3 regions of the Micromonospora sp. LZ37 genome follow, and region 2 is predicted to be linked to each of the others. Evidence: predicted binding sites of a transcription regulator. Region 2 holds the regulator's gene; each other region holds the start of a gene.

Region 1 (5,878 bases), on a different contig from region 2:
ACGGCGTGGAACATGACCGCCGACCTGTCGTACGACGGATCGCCGGCGCTGCGCACGACGGAGCCGGCGGAGCGGCGGCTGGCCGGCCAGGGGGTGGTGGTGCGCGCGGCGGAGCCGGCGGATCTGCCCGCGCTGGCGGCGTTCGCCCGGTCCACCTTCGGCGGCGCCTGGGACGGCGAGCTGGCCGGCTCGGTCGGCCGCGACGGCGCCGGCTGCCACCTCGCGGAGCGGGACGGGGAGATCCTCGGGTTCGCCGCCTGGGGGTCGTCCCGGCCGAGCTGGTTCGGGCCGATGGGCACCGCCCCGGCGGCGGAGGGTAGCGGGATCGGTGGGGTGCTGCTGCGTCGCTGCCTGCGCGACCAGCGGGCGGCCGGCGTGGACGCCGCGCAGATCGGCTGGGTGGGGCCGGTGCCGTTCTACTCCGGGAGTGCGGGTGCGCGCATCGAGCGGGTGTTCTTCCTCTACCGTCGGACGCTGTGAGCGATCGACAACAGGGCGAATAGGATATAGACCCCGATAACGTCTTTCGCCCCCGTGGATGATCGACGCCCCCTACCGTTTCGGTAGAGGAGGGGCCATGACCACGGACGACGAACAGACCGACGACGTGCCACCGGCCAGGTGGACGCCGGTCGGCGATCCGCCCACCCCGCTGCCGTTCGACCGGCGGGACTACGGCGACGCCGAGCAGTTGGCCGAGATGGCCGGGCTCGACGACCCGGACGCCGACGAACCGCGGGTGGTGGTGGACGAGCCGGTGGCGGTCCTGCCCCCGTACGACCGCGCGCAGAAGAGGCGCAACCAGCGCCCCCTGCCCCGATAGACGGAACGGGGCGGACCGCTCGCGCGGCCCGCCCCGTCCGGTGTTGGAGCTGGACTCAGAAGTCCATGTCCCCGCCACCCGGACCAGCCGGGGCGGCCGGGGTCTTCTCCGGCTTGTCCGCCACGACGGCCTCGGTGGTGAGGAAGAGCGCCGCGATCGACGAGGCGTTCTGCAGCGCCGACCGGGTCACCTTGGCCGGGTCGATGATGCCCGCGGCCAGCAGGTCCACGTACTCACCGGTGGCGGCGTTCAGGCCGTGACCGGCGTCGAGGTTGCGAACCCGCTCGACGACGACGCCACCCTCCAGGCCGGCGTTGACGGCGATCTGCCGCAGCGGGGCGTCCAGCGCGATCTTGACGATCTGCGCGCCGGTCGCCTCGTCGCCGACCAGGTCCAGCTTGTCGAAGGCGGTCTTGCCGGCCTGCACCAGCGCGACGCCACCACCCGGGACGATGCCCTCCTCGACGGCGGCCTTCGCGTTGCGGACGGCGTCCTCGATGCGGTGCTTGCGCTCCTTGAGCTCGACCTCGGTGGCCGCGCCGACCTTGATCACCGCAACGCCGCCGGCCAGCTTGGCCAGCCGCTCCTGCAGCTTCTCCCGGTCGTAGTCGGAGTCGCTCTTCTCGATCTCGGCCCGGATCTGGTTGACCCGGCCCTGGATCTGGTCGGCGTCGCCGGCACCGTCGACGATGGTGGTCTCGTCCTTGGTGACCACGACCTTGCGGGCGCGGCCCAGCATGTCGACGCCGACGGCGTCGAGCTTGAGGCCGACCTCCTCGCTGATGACCTGGCCACCGGTGAGGATGGCGATGTCGGTCAGCATGGCCTTGCGGCGGTCACCGAAGCCCGGCGCCTTGACGGCGACCGACTTGAAGGTGCCCCGGACCTTGTTGACCACCAGGGTGGCCAGGGCCTCGCCCTCGAGGTCCTCGGCGATGATCAGCAGCGGCTTGCCGCCCTGCATGACCTTCTCCAGGATCGGGAGCAGGTCCTTCACCGACGAGATCTTGCTGTTGACGATCAGGATGTACGGGTCGTCGAAGACGGCCTCCATACGCTCCGGGTCGGTCATGAAGTACGCCGAGATGTAGCCCTTGTCGAAGCGCATACCCTCGGTGAGCTCCAGCTCCAGCCCGAAGGTGTTGCTCTCCTCGACGGTGATGACGCCTTCCTTGCCGACCTTGTCCATCGCCTCGGCGATGATCTCGCCGACGGTGTTGTCACCGGCGGAGATGGAGGCGGTGGAGGCGATCTGCTCCTTGGTCTCGACGTCCTTGGCGAGCTTGGACAGCTCCTCCGAGACGCTGGCCACGGCGGCCTCGATGCCCCGCTTCAGGGCCATCGGGTTGGCGCCGGCGGCCACGTTGCGCAGGCCCTCACGGACCAGGGCCTGGGCCAGCACGGTCGCCGTCGTCGTGCCGTCACCGGCGACGTCGTCGGTCTTCTTGGCGACCTCCTTGACCAGCTCGGCGCCGATCTTCTCGTAGGGGTCCTCGAGCTCGATCTCCTTGGCGATGCTCACACCATCGTTGGTGATGGTGGGGGCACCCCACTTCTTCTCGAGCACGACGTTGCGGCCCTTGGGGCCGAGGGTCACCTTCACGGCGTCGGCGAGCTGGTTCATGCCCCGCTCGAGGCCGCGGCGCGCCTCTTCGTCGAACGCGATCATCTTGGCCATACGGCGTTGTCCTCCTGGACACTCACGGGCCACCCGAGTGTGTGTCCCGGATGGGCCGCCTGGTGTACGCACCTTGGGACGTCGCCACCTGGCGACGACGACGTCCTTCGGCCGGGCCGGATAGCCCGCGACGACCGGCCATGTGTCCCACCGGCGTCTCCAACGCCGCTGGAACCTTGGCCCCACCGTCCCGACCATTGGCACTCACGGTATGCGAGTGCCAATGACTTGTTTAGCACTCTCCCCTGCCGAGTGCAAGCACGGTCGGCCCGGTCAGCCGAGTTCCGCCGCCAGCCGGGCCGCGTTCACCGGCCCTTCGTGCGCCCGCTGCTCGGCGTACGACACCACCAGCCCGACGAGCTGCACCAGGTGAACGGGGACGACCAGGACCGCGCTCAGCACCACCACCAGGGACGCGCCCACCGCCGTGCCCGGCGAGGAGTACGGGTCGACGCCGAACGGCAGGGTGCCGACGGTCTCCACCACTCCTCCGACGAGGCTGCCGACCACGACCGCCACCGCGACCAGCGCCACCCGGCCGAGCACCATGCCGAGCCGGTCGTGGAAGAAGCGGAACGAGCGGCCGATCGGGTTCTGCCGCTCGAAGAGGTAGACCGGCCCGGCGAGGGCGAGCGCGAAGGCGAGGTAGATGCCGGGCAGCACGCAGAAGCAGACGCCGACGGTCACGATCAGGGTGATCAGCAGGGTCCAGCCCCACAGCCCGAGGGCCCGGCGCAGGCCGTACTTAAGGGCGCCGCCCAGGTCGGCCGGCTCGCCGGCCGCCTGCCGGGCCACCACCCAGGTGCCGCCGGCCCAGCCCACGCTCTGCGCGAGGCCGATGAACAGACCGGCGACCAGCACGGCGACCCCGAAGGTCACCAGGTCACCCAGGAAGCCGTCGGGCAGCGAACCGTCGGCGGGCAGCTCCTCCTGCGCCGGGCCGAGCCCGAGGCCGAGCAACGACAGCACCGCGGCGGGCACGGTCTGGGTGAGCAGCATCAGCGGCAGCAGGACCCGCCAGCCCCGGCGCAGCGCACCGGTGCAGCGCCGGAACCAGCCCTCGACACCGGCGTACGGCGGATTGACCAGCGGATCGTCGGAGTCACCGCCGGCCTGCCAGCCGTACGGCAGCTGCGCCCCGGAGGGCGGCGGGTAGCCCCCGTACGGCGGGTAGCCGGGCGGGAAACCCGCCGACGGGTCCGAACCGGGCGGGAAGCCGGCGGTGGGCGGGAAGCTGGTCGTCGGCGGCTGGGCCCAGCCCTGTGGTTGCCCGCCGGCCGGGTCCCAGGCGCCGGGCGGCGTGGGCTGGCCCGGCCAACCGGGCGCGCCCGGCACGGCCTGACCCGGGACGGGCGGATCGGCCGGCGCGGCGGGCTCCGGCGAGCCGCTCGACGCGGGCGGACCCGACGATGCGGGGTCGAACGGCTCCGATGGGGACCGGTCGGACATGAACCCTCCTCAGTGACGCCTGGGACGGCCCATGATCTTCCCTGTTGTCCAGTCGCCCCGCAGCCCCACCCGGGCGGGGGCGGGTCAGGCGATGACGCGGACCCGCTCGGCCTGCGGACCCTTCTGGCCCTGGGCGATCTCGAACTCCACCCGCTGCCCGTCGTCGAGCGCCTTGTAGCCGTCCATCTCGATGGCGGAGAAGTGGACGAAGACGTCCTGGCCGCCGTCGACGGCGATGAAGCCGTAGCCCTTTTCGGAGTTGAACCACTTCACGGTGCCCTGTGCCACGGTGCACTTCCTCACTCTGCGCGGCGTTCCACGACCCCGGAGCCGGCCGCAGGCCGGCACCCGGAGGACCACCGTCCGGCGATCGGTGCCGACCGCTGAATCAGTGACCGAAATCGCACGCTACACGAGGCGTGACGACGGCGCACGACCACAAATCGGGCATATTCCGACGCTCCGGCGGAGCTGCACCCATCGCCCGGCGTCACTGCGGTATGCATGCGGTCATGAACTCTGCCCCGGCCCCACCGGACGCCCGAACGGCCACCGTCCGTCGGGTCCGCCGCCAGGACGCGGCCCGGATGCGGGCCCTCCGGCTGGAGATGCTGGCGGACGCCCCGCTGGCCTTCCTGGAGACGGTGGCGCAGGCGGCCGCGCTGCCGCACGCCGACTACGCGGCCCGGGTCGCCCAGGTCTCGACCGGCTGCCGGAACGCCCAGTTCATCGCGGACCCGGGCGGCCGGCTGGCCGGGTCCGCGGGTGGGATCGCCGCCCCGGACGAGCCCGGCCTGACCGTGGTCTACGCCGTCTACGTGACGCCGGCCTGGCGCGGCAGCGGCCTGCTCCGCGCCCTGATCGACGGGGTGGCGGCCTGGTCGCGGGAGTGCGGCCGGCCCGAGCTGATGCTGGAGGTGGTGGTCGGCAACGACCGGGCCTACCGGGCGTACCAGCGGCTCGGTTTCACCGACACCGGGGTACGCGTCCCGCACCCCACCGTCCCGGCGCTCCGCGAACTCCAGATGCGCCGGCCCGCCTGAGCGAGCGTGACACCTCAGCGGCACGTCGATGCCCCTGAGGTGTCACGCTTCGTCAGAGATCCGCCTTTCGACGCCGGCCCTCCGCCGTCCTCAGACGTGGCGGCGGCTCTGGACGACGCGGAACCGGTTCGCCACGTACGCGCCGTCGGTGAGGGCGGCGTTCGCGGCCGGGTTGGCGCCGCTGCCGTGGAAGTCCGAGAACGCGGCCGACTGGTTCACGAAGACCCCGCCGGTCAGGTTGCAGGACAGGTGCACCCCGACGTCGACCGCGGCGGCCTCGGCGGCGTCCAGGACCGCCTCGTCGGTCGAGTAGACGGCTGCGGTCAGCGCACCCTTCTCCCCCACCGTCGTCCGCATGATCTCCAGGCTGTGGGCGGTGGAGTCGGTGGCGATGGCGAACGAGATCGGCCCGAACCACTCCCTGCCGTAGGTCGCGGTGTCGTCGGCGGCCAGCTTGACGATGGTCGGCGTCCGCACCACCGCGCCGGGCAGCGCCGGGTGCTCGACGGTACGGGACTCCAGCACCGGCTCGCCGACCTTGGTCACCTCGTCGAGCCGCTCCAGCACCCCGTCGTTGACGATCGCGCCGGTCAGCTCGACCCCGCGGGCCGGGTCGGCGGTGAGCTTGCCCACCGCGGCGGCGATCCCGCCGGCCACCTCGTCGAAGCTCTTGTGCCCCTGGTCGGTCTCGATGCCGCCCGCCGGGATGAGGATGTTCTGCGAGGTGGTGCACATCTGGCCGCTGTAGAGGGTCAGCGTGAAGCCGAGGTTGCGGCACATCCCGGCGAAGTCGTCGGTGGAGTCGACGACGACGGTGTTCAGGCCGGCCTTCTCGGTGTAGACGGCCGCCTGCCGGGCGTTCGCCTCCAGCCAGTCGCCGTACTC
Region 2 (5,878 bases):
TACGCCGACACCGTGCTGGCCGAGCTGGCGCTCGCCGCCCGGGTGCTCGGCGACACCCCGCCGCGCCGGGTCGACACCGTCTTCGTCGGCGGCGGCACGCCGACCCTGCTCCCCGCCGACGACCTGGCCCGGATCCTGGACGGCATCGACCGGACCTGGGGGCTGGCCGCCGACGCCGAGGTGACCACCGAGGCCAACCCCGAGTCGGTCACCCCGGCGTCGCTGAGGACGCTGCGGGCGGCCGGCTACACCCGGATCTCGCTGGGCATGCAGTCCGCCGCGCCGGGGGTGCTGGCGATCCTCGACCGCCGGCACAGCGCCGGCCGGGCCACCGCCGCCGCGCTGGAGGCGCGCGACGCCGGCTTCGACCACGTGAACCTCGATCTGATCTACGGCACGCCGGGGGAGAGCGCCGAGGACTTCGCCGCCTCCCTCGACCAGGTGATCGCCGCCGGGGTGGACCACGTCAGCGCGTACGCCCTGATCGTGGAGGACGGCACCCGGCTGGCCGCCCGGATGCGCCGCGGCGAGCTGCCGTACCCCTCCGACGACGTGGCGGCGGACCGCTACCTGGCCGCCGAGGCCGCCCTCGGCGCGGCCGGTTTCTCCTGGTACGAGGTGTCGAACTGGGCCCGCTCCGAGGCGGCCCGGTGCCGGCACAACCTGCTCTACTGGACCGGCGCGGACTGGTGGGGCCTCGGCCCGGGGGCGCACAGCCACGTCGGCGGGGTGCGCTGGTGGAACGTCAAGCACCCCTCGGCGTACGCGAAGAGGCTGGCCGCCGGGGAGTCACCGGGCCTGGCCCGGGAGCTGCTGACCGCGGACGAGGCGCACATGGAGGACGTCATGCTGCGGCTGCGGCTGGACTCCGGGCTGCCGCTGGCGGCGCTGGACGACGCGGGCCGGGCGGGCGCCGGGCGGGCGCTCGCCGACGGGCTGCTCGCCCCGGCCGAGTACGCGGCGGGGCGAGCCGTGCTCACCCTGCGCGGGCGGCTGCTGGCCGACGCGGTGGTCCGCGACCTGCTGCCCTGAGCGGGTGGCGGCGCGGCGGTTCGACCGCCGGAGCGGCCGGCCGGCCCGAAGGCCGGCCGGTGCTCACTTGATCATGCTGATGCTCATCGGGTAGCGGTAGAGCTGCCCCTCGTTGGCCTTGACGCCGGCGAGGATGCCGAAGATCACGCCCAGGACGACCGCGGCGCCGACCGCGAGGAACCCGACCAGGATGCAGCTCAGGATCCACCCGACCAGGCCGATGATCGACCAGAGCAGCTGGAAGTTGAGCGCCGCCACGGCGTGCTGACGCACCGTCGGCGACTGGCTGCCCCGGGCCAGCATGGCGACCAGCGGGGGGAGCCAGCCCAGCACCCCGCCGCTGACGAACATCGCCACGGCGCCGCCGAAGTGCGCGATCAGCGCCCAGGTCTTGTCCTCGTTGCTGGCCCAGCCGCCGCTCGGGGCGCCGTACGCGCCGCCGGTCGGGTAGCCGGCGCCGGGCGCGGAGTAGCCGCCCGGCGGGGGGTAGCCGCCCGACGGCGGCTGGCCACCGGGGGGTGGCGGATAACCGCCGGGCGGGGGATAGCCGCCCGCCCCCGGTGCCCCGGACAGTGGTGCGGTGGGCGGCTCGTACGACGAGCCGTAGGGTGCGGTGGGGTCCGGCCGGTCGCCGGGGTCCCCCGCGCCGGGAGGGCGAGGTGGTTCAGTCATGAACGTCACGGTAGGGGCTGCCGGCAAGGGGGCACCAGAGCGCCACTGGCCGGGAATGTCCGGCTGTCCGGCCCGGGCGGGCGCGGGCGCGCGGGGGACCGCCCGGATGGTCCGTCGCTGATCATCGCGTCGGCGGGGGCGCCGACGTAGACTGGCACTCGCTACAGTCGAGTGCCAGAGCGCTCGCCCGGGCGTCCCAGACACCCCGGGCCATGGTGCGTCAGGAGGTGGGGAGATGGGTCTCGACGACCGCAAGTTGGCCGTGCTGCGCGCGATCGTCGAGGACTACGTCGCCACGCAGGAGCCCGTGGGCAGCAAGGCGCTGGTCGAGCGGCACCAGCTCGGGGTCTCCCCGGCGACGGTCCGCAACGACATGGCCGTGCTGGAGGAGGAGGGCTACATCCGGCAGCCGCACACCAGTGCCGGCCGGGTGCCCACCGACCGCGGCTACCGGCTCTTCGTGGACCGCCTCTCCCGGGTCAAGCCGCTCAGCCCGGCCGAGCGCCGGGCGATCGAGCGCTTCCTGGTCGGCGCGGTCGACCTGGACGACGTGGTGCACCGCACCGTCCGGCTGCTGGCGCAGCTCACCCGGCAGGTCGCCGTCGTGCAGTACCCGTCGCTGGCCCGCTCCTCGGTGCGCCACCTGGAACTGGTGCCGATCTCCACCACCCGGCTGATGCTGGTGATGATCGCCGACACCGGCCGGGTCGAGCAGCGGCTCGTGGAGCTGCCCGCGCCGGTCCCGGCCGAGGACGTCACCGACCTGCGCCGGCTGGTCAACGAGAAGCTGGTCGGCAGTCGGCTGTCGGACACCCCGCCGCTGGTCCAGGCCCTCGTCGACGAGTCGGCGCCGCACCTGCGCGGGGCCATGACGACCCTCTCCACCGTGCTGCTCGAGACGCTGGTCGAGCGGCACGAGGAGCGCATCGCCCTGGCCGGCACCGCCAACCTCACCCGGGGCGGCCTGCTCGACTTCCAGGGCTCGCTGCGGCCCATCCTCGAGGCGCTCGAGGAGGAGGTCGTGCTGCTCAAGCTCATCGGCGAGACCGAGCCGAGCACGACCCGGGTGCTGATCGGCGACGAGAACGAGGTCGACAACCTCCGCGCCGCCTCCGTGGTCAGCACCGGGTACGGCCCGGGCGCGACCATCGTCGGCGGCCTCGGCGTGCTGGGGCCCACCCGGATGGACTACCCCGGCACCATTGCCACGGTGAGGGCCGTGGCACGCTACGTGGGCGAGCTGCTGGCCCAGAACTGACCCAAGGCAGGGGCCGGTGGCCGGCTCCGGCCGACGACCGGCGCAACGCGAGACGAACATGAGGACATCGAACGCAGTGGCCAGGGACTACTACGGCATTCTCGGCGTGAGCCGGGAGGCCTCCGACGACGAGATCAAGCGCGCCTACCGCAAGCTGGCGCGGCAGTTCCACCCGGACGTCAATCCGGACCCGGAGGCACAGGAGAAGTTCAAGGACATCAACGCCGCGTACGAGGTCCTCTCGGACGACCGGAAACGGCAGATCGTCGACCTGGGCGGTGACCCGCTCGCTCCGGGCGGCGGCGGTGCCGGCGGTCCGGGCGGTCCGGGCGGAACCGGTCCGTTCGTCGGCTTCCAGGACATCATGGACGCGTTCTTCGGCGGCGCCGGCGGTGGGGCCCGGGGCCCGCGCCCGCGGACCCGGCCGGGCGCGGACGCGATCCTGCGGCTGGAGCTGGACCTGCACGAGACCGCGTTCGGCGTCGAGGCGCCGATCACCGTCGACACCGCCGTGCTCTGCACCACCTGCTCGGGCGCGGGCACCGCGGCCGGCACCCACCTGGCCACCTGCGAGGCGTGCGGCGGTCGGGGCGAGGTCCAGTCGGTGCAGCGCACCTTCCTCGGTCAGGTGGTCTCCGCCCGCCCGTGCACGGTCTGCCAGGGCTACGGCACGACCATCCCGCACCCCTGCCCGACCTGCGCCGGCGACGGCCGGGTGCGCACCCGCCGCTCGCTGACCGTCAAGATCCCCGCCGGGGTCGAGGACGGCATGCGGATCCGGCTGGCCCAGCAGGGCGAGGTCGGTCCGGGCGGTGGCACCGCCGGCGACCTCTACGTGGAGATCCACGAGCGGCCGCACGACGTCTACTCGCGCAAGGGCGACGACCTGCACTGCCGGGTCACCGTGCCGATGACCGCCGCCGCGCTCGGCACCCGGCTGACCATCAAGACGCTGGACAGCGAGGAGACGGTCGACGTCAAGGCCGGCACCCAGCCGGGCAGCACGCTGCGGCTGCGCGCCCGGGGCGTGCCGCACCTGCGCGGTACCGGCCGGGGCGACCTCTACGTCCACCTGGACGTGCGGACCCCGACCAAGCTCGACGCCGACCAGGAGAAGATGCTCCGCGACTTCGCCAAGACCCGGGGCGAGGAGGTCGCCGAGCTGACCAAGCAGGGCGGCTTCTTCTCCCGGATGCGCGACGCCTTCAACGGGCACGCCTGAGGTGTCCGCGCCGCTGTTCCTGGTCGAGGCGCTGCCCACCGGTGACTCGCTGGTCCTCGACGGCCCGGAGGGGCACCACGCGGCCACCGTGCAACGGCTGCGCGTCGGCGAGGAGCTGCTGCTCGCCGACGGTCGGGGCGGCACGGCGAGCGCGGTGGTCACCGCCGTCGGCCGGGGCACCCTCGACCTGGCGATCGGCTCCCGGGGGTACGTCGACGCGGACGTCCCCCGGCTGGTCGTGGTGCAGGGCATCGCCAAGGGGGACCGGGGCGAGCTGGCCGTGCAGGCGATGACCGAGGTCGGGGTGGACGAGATCGTGCCGTGGGCGGCGTCCCGTTCGGTGACGCAGTGGCGCGGCGACCGGGGCGTACGGGCCCGGGAGAAGTGGGTGGCGACCGCCCGGGAGGCGGCCAAGCAGGCCCGCCGGGCGTGGCTGCCGGTGGTGGCCGGCGCCCCGGACGAGTCCACCGTCACCGTGGCGCGGCGGATCGCCGGGGCCCGCGCCGCGTTCGTGCTGCACGAGGAGGCGCAGGAGCGGCTGACCAGCGTCGAGCTGCCGGAGTCCGGGGAGATCGTCCTCGTGGTCGGCCCCGAGGGCGGCATCGCCCCGGCCGAGCTGACCGCCTTCACCGATGCCGGCGCCACCCCGGTCCGCCTCGGCCCCACCGTGCTGCGCACCTCCACCGCCGGCGTCGCCGCCCTGACCGTCCTGGCCACCCGCCTCTCCCGCTGGTGACCCGCACCGCCACCGGGCGGGGTCAGGGGCGGGGGAAGACGGGGACGGGGTCCTCCTCGGGGGTCAGGTCCAGGCCGGCCGGGCCGACGATCAGGGGGTCCGGTGTTCCGACCACCCGGGGGTCCTTGTCGGTGTAGTCGAAGCGGTTGAGCACGTGCCGCATCGCCTCCAGCCGGGCCCGCTTCTTGTCGTTGCTCTTCACCACCGTCCACGGCGCGTCGGCGGTGTCGGTCCAGAAGAACATCGCCTCCTTGGCCTCGGTGTACTGGTCCCAGCGGTCCAGCGCGGCGAGGTCCATCGGCGAGAGCTTCCACTGCCGGACCGGGTCGACCTGGCGGACGGCGAAGCGGGTGCGCTGCTCGTTGCGGGACACCGAGAACCAGAACTTGACCAGCCGGATGCCGGAGCGGACCAGCATCCGTTCCAGCTCGGGGGCCTGCCGCAGGAACTCCAGATACTCCTTGCGGCTGCAGAAGCCCATCACCCGCTCCACCCCGGCCCGGTTGTACCAGGACCGGTCGAGCAGCACGATCTCCCCGGCCGCCGGCAGGTGCGCCAGCCAGCGCTGGAAGTACCACTGGGTGGATTCCCGCTCGTTCGGTTTGGTCAGGGCGACCACCTTGGCGCCGCGCGGATTCAGGTGCTCCATGAAGCGCTTGATGGTGCCGCCCTTGCCGGCCGCGTCCCGCCCCTCGAAGACGACCACCAGTCGCTCGCCGGACTCCTTGATCCACTCTTGGAGCTTCAGCAGCTCGATCTGGAGCAGCCGCTTGTGGTGGTCGTACTCCTCGCGCGGCATCCGCTCGTCGTACGGGTAGTCCTCGCGCCAGGTGTCGACCGGGCTGCCGTCCGGCCGGAGCAGCACCGGGTCGTCGTCGTGATCGTCCTCGACCCGGTAGTCGGCGGTGAGGTCCAGCAGCGTGGTCTCGGTCATGCCGGAGACCTTTACCCCGTGGGC
Region 3 (5,878 bases), on a different contig from region 2:
CACCTTGATGACCGCGATGCCGCCCGAGAGCTTGGCCAGCCGCTCGGCCAGCTTCTCCCGGTCCCACTCGGAGTCCGAGGCCTCGATCTCCTTGCGGATCTGCGCGACCCGGTCGGCGACCTCGGAGGCCTGGCCGCCACCGTCGACGACGGTGGTGTTCTCCTTGTCGACCACGACGCGGCGGGCGGTGCCGAGCACCTCCAGGCCGACCTGGTCGAGCTTGTAGCCCAGCTCCGGGGCGACCAGCTCGGCGCCGGTCAGGATCGCCATGTCCTGGAGCATCGCCTTGCGACGGTCGCCGAAGCCGGGGGCCTTCACCGCGCAGACCTTGAGGGTCTTGCGGATCGAGTTGACCACCAGCGTGGACAGCGCCTGGCCGTCGACGTCCTCGGCGATGATCAGCAGCGGCTTGCTGTTCTGGAGGACCTTCTCCAGCAGCGGCAGCAGCTCCTCGATCGACGAGATCTTCTGCGTGGTGATGAGGACGTACGCGTCCTCCAGGACCGACTCCTGCGACTCCACGTCGGTGACGAAGTTCGGCGAGATGAAGCCCTTGTCGAACTGGAGACCCTCGGTCACCTCCAGCTCGGTGGTGAGCGCGGAGCCCTCCTCGACGGTGATGACACCGTCGCGGCCGACCCGCTCCATCGCCTCGGCGATCAGCTCGCCGATGGTGGCGTCCTGCGCGGAGATCGTCGCCACGTGCGCGATCGACTCCTTGTCGGCCACCTCGACGGCCCGGTCGAGCAGCGCCTCGGAGACCTTGGCGGCCGCCGCGTCGATGCCGCGCTTGAGACCGGACGGGCTGGCCCCGGCGGTCACGTTGCGCAGGCCCTCGCGGACCATCGCCTGGGCCAGCACGGTCGCGGTGGTGGTCCCGTCGCCGGCGACGTCGTTGGTCTTGGTCGCCACCTCCTTGACCAGCTGCGCGCCGAGGTTCTCGTAGGGGTTGGTGAGCTCGATCTCCTTGGCGATGGTCACACCATCGTTGGTGATCGTGGGCGCACCGAATTTCTTGTCCAGGACGACGTTGCGCCCGCGCGGGCCGAGGGTGACCTTGACCGCGTCCGCGAGGGCGTTGACACCGTGCTCCAGCAGGTGTCGGGCGTCGTCCGAGAAGCTCAGGATCTTCGCCATGAATGTCCCTTCGAAGCGCCGCTGCCCCGGCCCGGCGAGCCGGACCGGGGCAGCGACACTGATCGGTTGCTTACTTCTCGATGACCGCGAGGACGTCGCGGGCGGAGAGCACCAGGTACTCCTCGCCGGCGTACTTGACCTCGGTGCCGCCGTACTTCGAGTAGAGGACGGTGTCGCCGACCTTGACGTCGATCGGCACGCGGTTGCCCTTGTCGTCGATCCGGCCCGGGCCGACAGCGAGGACGGTGCCCTCCTGCGGCTTCTCCTTGGCGGTGTCGGGAATCACGATGCCCGACGCCGTGGTGGTCTCAGCCTCGTTCGCCTGGACCACGATGCGGTCCTCGAGCGGCTTGATCGCAACCTTGGTCGCGGTAGTCACGGGCATACCCTCCTGGGGTACTGGTTTCGTTGCCGGCCAGCGAGGCCGGCCGGCGTCAATCTGCCACATGCCACCTGGCGGGGCCGTCGTCGCGGGTGCCGGTCCGCCTGGCGTGCGCGCCCGCGCCTCACGGCCCGGGAGCTGGCACCCTCAGGGCGAGAGTGCTAATCGCAGGTTATTCCTCGGCTAGCACTCCGTCAAGGAGAGTGCCAGCGCGTCGCGCCGCGCGGTCGTGGTCGACCGCCGTTCGCGGCATGTCGCGGGGACACCCACGGCGGGACACCGCGACCTGCCGCGAACCGCGCCGGGCGCCGCCGGAGGGGCCGGGGCGGTGACGCGGAACGGGGCGGGAGAATGGGCGGGTGGATCTCGACCAGTTCGGCGCGCTGCGTACCCCCGCGGGGTCGGCCGCGCTCGCGGCGGCGGCCGAGGTGGCCGGCGGCGACCCGCTGACCGCGGCGGCCGCGCTCCGCTCCGCCGGACTGCCGGCCGGGCTGGCCGCCGCCGCGCTCACCCAGGCCGAGCTGCGCCGCCGCGCGGTCGGCAAGTTCGGCCCGGCGGCGGCCGGCATGTTCTTCACCCGGGCCGGGCTGGAGCAGGCCACCCGGCGGGTGGTCGCGGACCGGCGCGCCGCCCGCCTGCGCGCCGCCGGGGTGCGCAGCCTCGCCGACCTGGGTTGCGGCCTCGGCGCGGACGCGCTCGCCGCCGCCCGCGCCGGCATCCGGGTGTACGGGGTGGAGGCCGACCCGGTGACCGCCGCGATGGCCGCGGCGAACGCCGAGGCCGCGGGGCTGGCCGAGCTGTTCACCGTGGAGTGCGGCGACGCGACGGCCTTCGACGTGGCCCGGGTGGACGGGGTCTTCTGCGACCCGGCCCGGCGCCGGGCCGGCACCGGGCGGCGGATCTTCGACCCGAAGTCCTACTCCCCGCCCTGGGACTTCGTCACCGGCCTCGCCGAGCGGGTGCCGCACACCGTGGTGAAGGTCGCTCCCGGCCTGGACCACGCGCTCATCCCGGCCGGCGCCGAGGCGGAATGGGTGAGCGTGGACGGTGACCTGGTCGAGGCGGCCCTCTGGTGCGGCCGCCTCGCCGAGACCCCCCGCCGCGCCACCCTGCTGAGGGAGGGCCCCCCGGTCGACGCCGCCGGCACCCGGGAGGTCTCCGGTCATCAGCTGACCGGCTCCGGCGACGCCGAGGCGCCGGTCGGGCCGGTCCGGCGCTACCTGCTGGATCCCGACTCCGCGGTGGTCCGGGCCCACCTGGTCGCGGAGCTCGCCGCCGACCTCGGCGGCACCCTCGCCGACCCGAGCATCGCCTACGTCTACACCGACGCTCCGGCCGCGACGCCGTTCGGCCGCTGCCTGGAGGTGACCGACGTGCTCCCCTTCTCGCTCAAGCGGCTGCGGGCCCTGCTGCGCGAGCGGGGCGTGGGCCGGGTGGAGATCCTCAAGCGGGGGTCGGCGCTGGAGCCGGAGAAGCTGCGCCGCGACCTGAGGCTGGCCGGCGGCGCCGGGGCGAGCCTGGTGCTGACCCGGGTCGCCGGGGCGCCGACGGTGCTGCTCTGCCGTCCGGTGGCGAGCTGAGTCGCCCACCGGGACGGTCCGGGTTAGCGTGGCCGTCATGGCGGGACGGGGCACTCCGGCGACGGCGCTGCTGACCAAGCGGAAGATCACCCACCGGACCCATCCGTACGACGTGTCCCCGGAGGCGCCGAACTACGGCGCGCTGGTCGCGGCGGCGCTCGGGGTGCCGCCGGAGCGGGTGTTCAAGTCGCTGGTCACCGAGGTCGACGGCGGGTTGACCGTGGCGGTCGTGCCGGTCACCGGCGAGCTGGACCTCAAGGCGTTGGCGGCGGCGACCGGCGGCAAGCGGGCCACCATGGCCGACCGCGCGGTCGCCGAGCGGGCCACCGGCTACGTCCGGGGTGGGATCAGCCCGCTGGGCCAGCGCAGGCGACTGCCGACGGTGCTCGACTCCTCCGCGCTGGCGTACGGGACCGTCTACGTCTCGGCCGGCCGGCGCGGGCTCCAGGTCGAGCTCTCCCCGACCGACCTGGTGGCGCTCACCGGGGCGGTCACGGCGAGGCTGGCCGCCGGCTCCTGACCCGGGCCCGCCCCGCTCGGTCGGCCGCGGAACGGGCGCGTCGCGGGTGCCGGTCGGCGCTCGGCGCAGGCGCTTCCGGTCGGGTCCGAGAGAGCGCTTCCTGGGTGGGTGTCCGGCGCGTGACAACCGCGTTGCTGAATTGTTACTGCCGCCAACAAACTTCTGACCTCGGCAGGCTTGCGCGCGGAACGTGAACGGGAATACGTTGCCGGGCACAACAAAAGCAACTACTCCCCCACCCCCGAAAGGACCCGTGCAGATGCGCAAGGGCTTCCTCACCTTCGCCGCCGTGGGCCTGCTGGCCACCGGCAGCATGGCCGCCTGCGGTGACGACTCCGGCACCGGCCAGGCCGGCGGCTCCACCGAAAAGAAGCCGAAGATCGGCGTGATCCTGCCGGACAGCAAGTCCTCCGCCCGCTGGGAGGGCGCGGACCGCAAGTTCCTGGAGGAGGCCTTCAAGGCCGCCAGCGTCGACTACGACATCCAGAACGCGCAGGGCGACAAGAACGCCTTCCAGACCATCGCCGACCAGATGATCACCAACGGCGTCACCGCCCTGATGATCGTCAACCTGGACTCCGGCACCGGCAAGGCCGTGCTCGACAAGGCCAAGTCGCAGGGCGTCGCCACCATCGACTACGACCGGCTCACGCTGGGCGGCTCGGCGCAGTACTACGTCAGCTTCGACAACGAGGCCGTCGGCAAGCTCCAGGGCGAGGGTCTGGCCAAGTGCCTGACCGACAAGGGCGTCAAGAACCCGGCGATCAGCTACCTCAACGGCTCGCCGACCGACAACAACGCCACCCTGTTCAAGAACGGCTACGACTCGATCCTCAAGCCGAAGGTCGACGCCAAGGAGTACACCAAGGTCGCCGACGACTCGGTGCCGGACTGGGACAACACCCAGGCCGCCACGATCTTCGAGCAGCAGCTGACCAAGGCCGGCGGCAAGATCGACGGTGTCCTGGCCGCCAACGACGGCCTCGGCAACGCGGCCATCTCGGTGCTCAAGAAGAACAAGCTCAACGGCAAGGTCCCGGTGACCGGGCAGGACGCCACCCCGCAGGGCCTGCAGAACATCCTCGCCGGTGACCAGTGCATGACCGTCTACAAGGCGATCAAGGAGGAGGCGAAGGCCGCCTCCGACCTGGCCATCGCGGTCGCCAAGGGCGAGAAGAAGGAGACCGGTCAGACGGTCAAGGACCCGGAGGGTGGCCGCGACGTCGCCGCCGTGCTGCTCACCCCGAAGGCCATCTACAAGGAGAACGTCAAGGACGTCGTGGCCGACGGCTTCGTGACCAAGGACGAGCTCTGCACCGGGACGTACGCCAAGCTCTGCGCCGACGCCGGCATCAGCTGACCCGTACCGTTCCCACCCCGCTCCACAGGCGACGCCGCCCGGCACGGTGACAACCGTGCCGGGCGGCGTCCCGCCACCGGACGGGTCCGAGATCTCCCCTCCGCGCAAAGGAGACCCCCGTGTCCGCGACCCCCCTGCTGGAACTACGCGGGATCGACAAGAGCTTCGGTCCCGTCCAGGTACTCCGCGACGTCGCCTTCGCCGCCCACCCCGGCGAGGTGACCGCGCTCGTCGGTGACAACGGCGCCGGCAAGTCGACCCTGGTCAAGTGCATCAGCGGCATCTACCCGACCGACGGCGGCGAGTTCCTCTTCGAGGGCAAGCCGGTGACCATCAACAGCCCCCGGGACGCCGCCGCGCTCGGCATCGAGGTCGTCTACCAGGACCTCGCGCTCTGCGACAACCTCGACATCGTGCAGAACATGTTCCTCGGCCGGGAGAAGCGCAGCGGACTCGTGCTCGACGAGCCGACCATGGAGCAGATGGCCGCCGAGACCCTCGCCGGGCTCAGCGTCCGCACCGTGAAGTCGCTGCGGCAGCACGTCTCCAGCCTCTCCGGCGGCCAGCGCCAGACCGTGGCGATCGCCAAGGCGGTGCTCTGGAACAGCAAGCTGGTCATCCTCGACGAACCGACCGCCGCCCTCGGCGTCGCGCAGACCGCCCAGGTGCTGGAGCTGGTCCGCCGGCTCGCCGACAAGGGCCTGGCCGTGGTGCTCATCTCGCACAACATGAACGACGTCTTCGCCGTCTCCGACCGGATCGCCGCGCTCTACCTCGGCCAGATGGTCGCCCAGGTGAAGACCACTGACATCACCCACTCGCAGGTGGTCGAGCTGATCACCGCCGGCCGCTCCGGCGCCCTCGGCCTCGCCGAGGCGGGTACCGGCAGCGCCGGTCAC

What was found. Region 2 encodes HrcA, which represses chaperone genes, less so after heat shock. Its sites were predicted from a motif close to GGTTNGCACNCTCNNNNNGAGNGTGCNAACC; they were not measured.
Region 1: a site for HrcA is predicted at 2,697-2,727, ahead of groL (chaperonin GroEL). Genes of this name have one in related genera too.
Region 3: a site for HrcA is predicted at 1,656-1,686, ahead of groES (co-chaperone GroES). Genes of this name have one in related genera too.

The regions. Positions count from the first base shown of each region.
Region 1 is NZ_JCADBL010000001.1:12,656-18,533, reverse strand. It holds gene AC5L3Z_RS00070 (GNAT family N-acetyltransferase) at 1-480, shown strand, start outside; gene AC5L3Z_RS00065 (hypothetical protein) at 578-823, shown strand; gene groL (chaperonin GroEL) at 879-2,501, opposite strand; gene AC5L3Z_RS00055 (hypothetical protein) at 2,775-3,950, opposite strand; gene AC5L3Z_RS00050 (cold-shock protein) at 4,035-4,238, opposite strand; gene AC5L3Z_RS00045 (GNAT family N-acetyltransferase) at 4,463-4,993, shown strand; gene paaN (phenylacetic acid degradation protein PaaN) at 5,084-5,878, opposite strand, start outside.
Region 2 is NZ_JCADBL010000018.1:59,814-65,691, forward strand. It holds gene hemW (radical SAM family heme chaperone HemW) at 1-1,032, shown strand, start outside; gene AC5L3Z_RS28305 (DUF4870 domain-containing protein) at 1,096-1,704, opposite strand; gene hrcA (heat-inducible transcriptional repressor HrcA) at 1,940-2,962, shown strand; gene dnaJ (molecular chaperone DnaJ) at 3,039-4,184, shown strand; gene AC5L3Z_RS28320 (16S rRNA (uracil(1498)-N(3))-methyltransferase) at 4,186-4,920, shown strand; gene ppk2 (polyphosphate kinase 2) at 4,943-5,854, opposite strand.
Region 3 is NZ_JCADBL010000001.1:352,808-358,685, reverse strand. It holds gene groL (chaperonin GroEL) at 1-1,137, opposite strand, end outside; gene groES (co-chaperone GroES) at 1,208-1,522, opposite strand; gene AC5L3Z_RS01720 (THUMP-like domain-containing protein) at 1,879-3,099, shown strand; gene ybaK (Cys-tRNA(Pro) deacylase) at 3,137-3,619, shown strand; gene AC5L3Z_RS01710 (sugar ABC transporter substrate-binding protein) at 3,879-4,979, shown strand; gene AC5L3Z_RS01705 (ATP-binding cassette domain-containing protein) at 5,099-5,878, shown strand, end outside.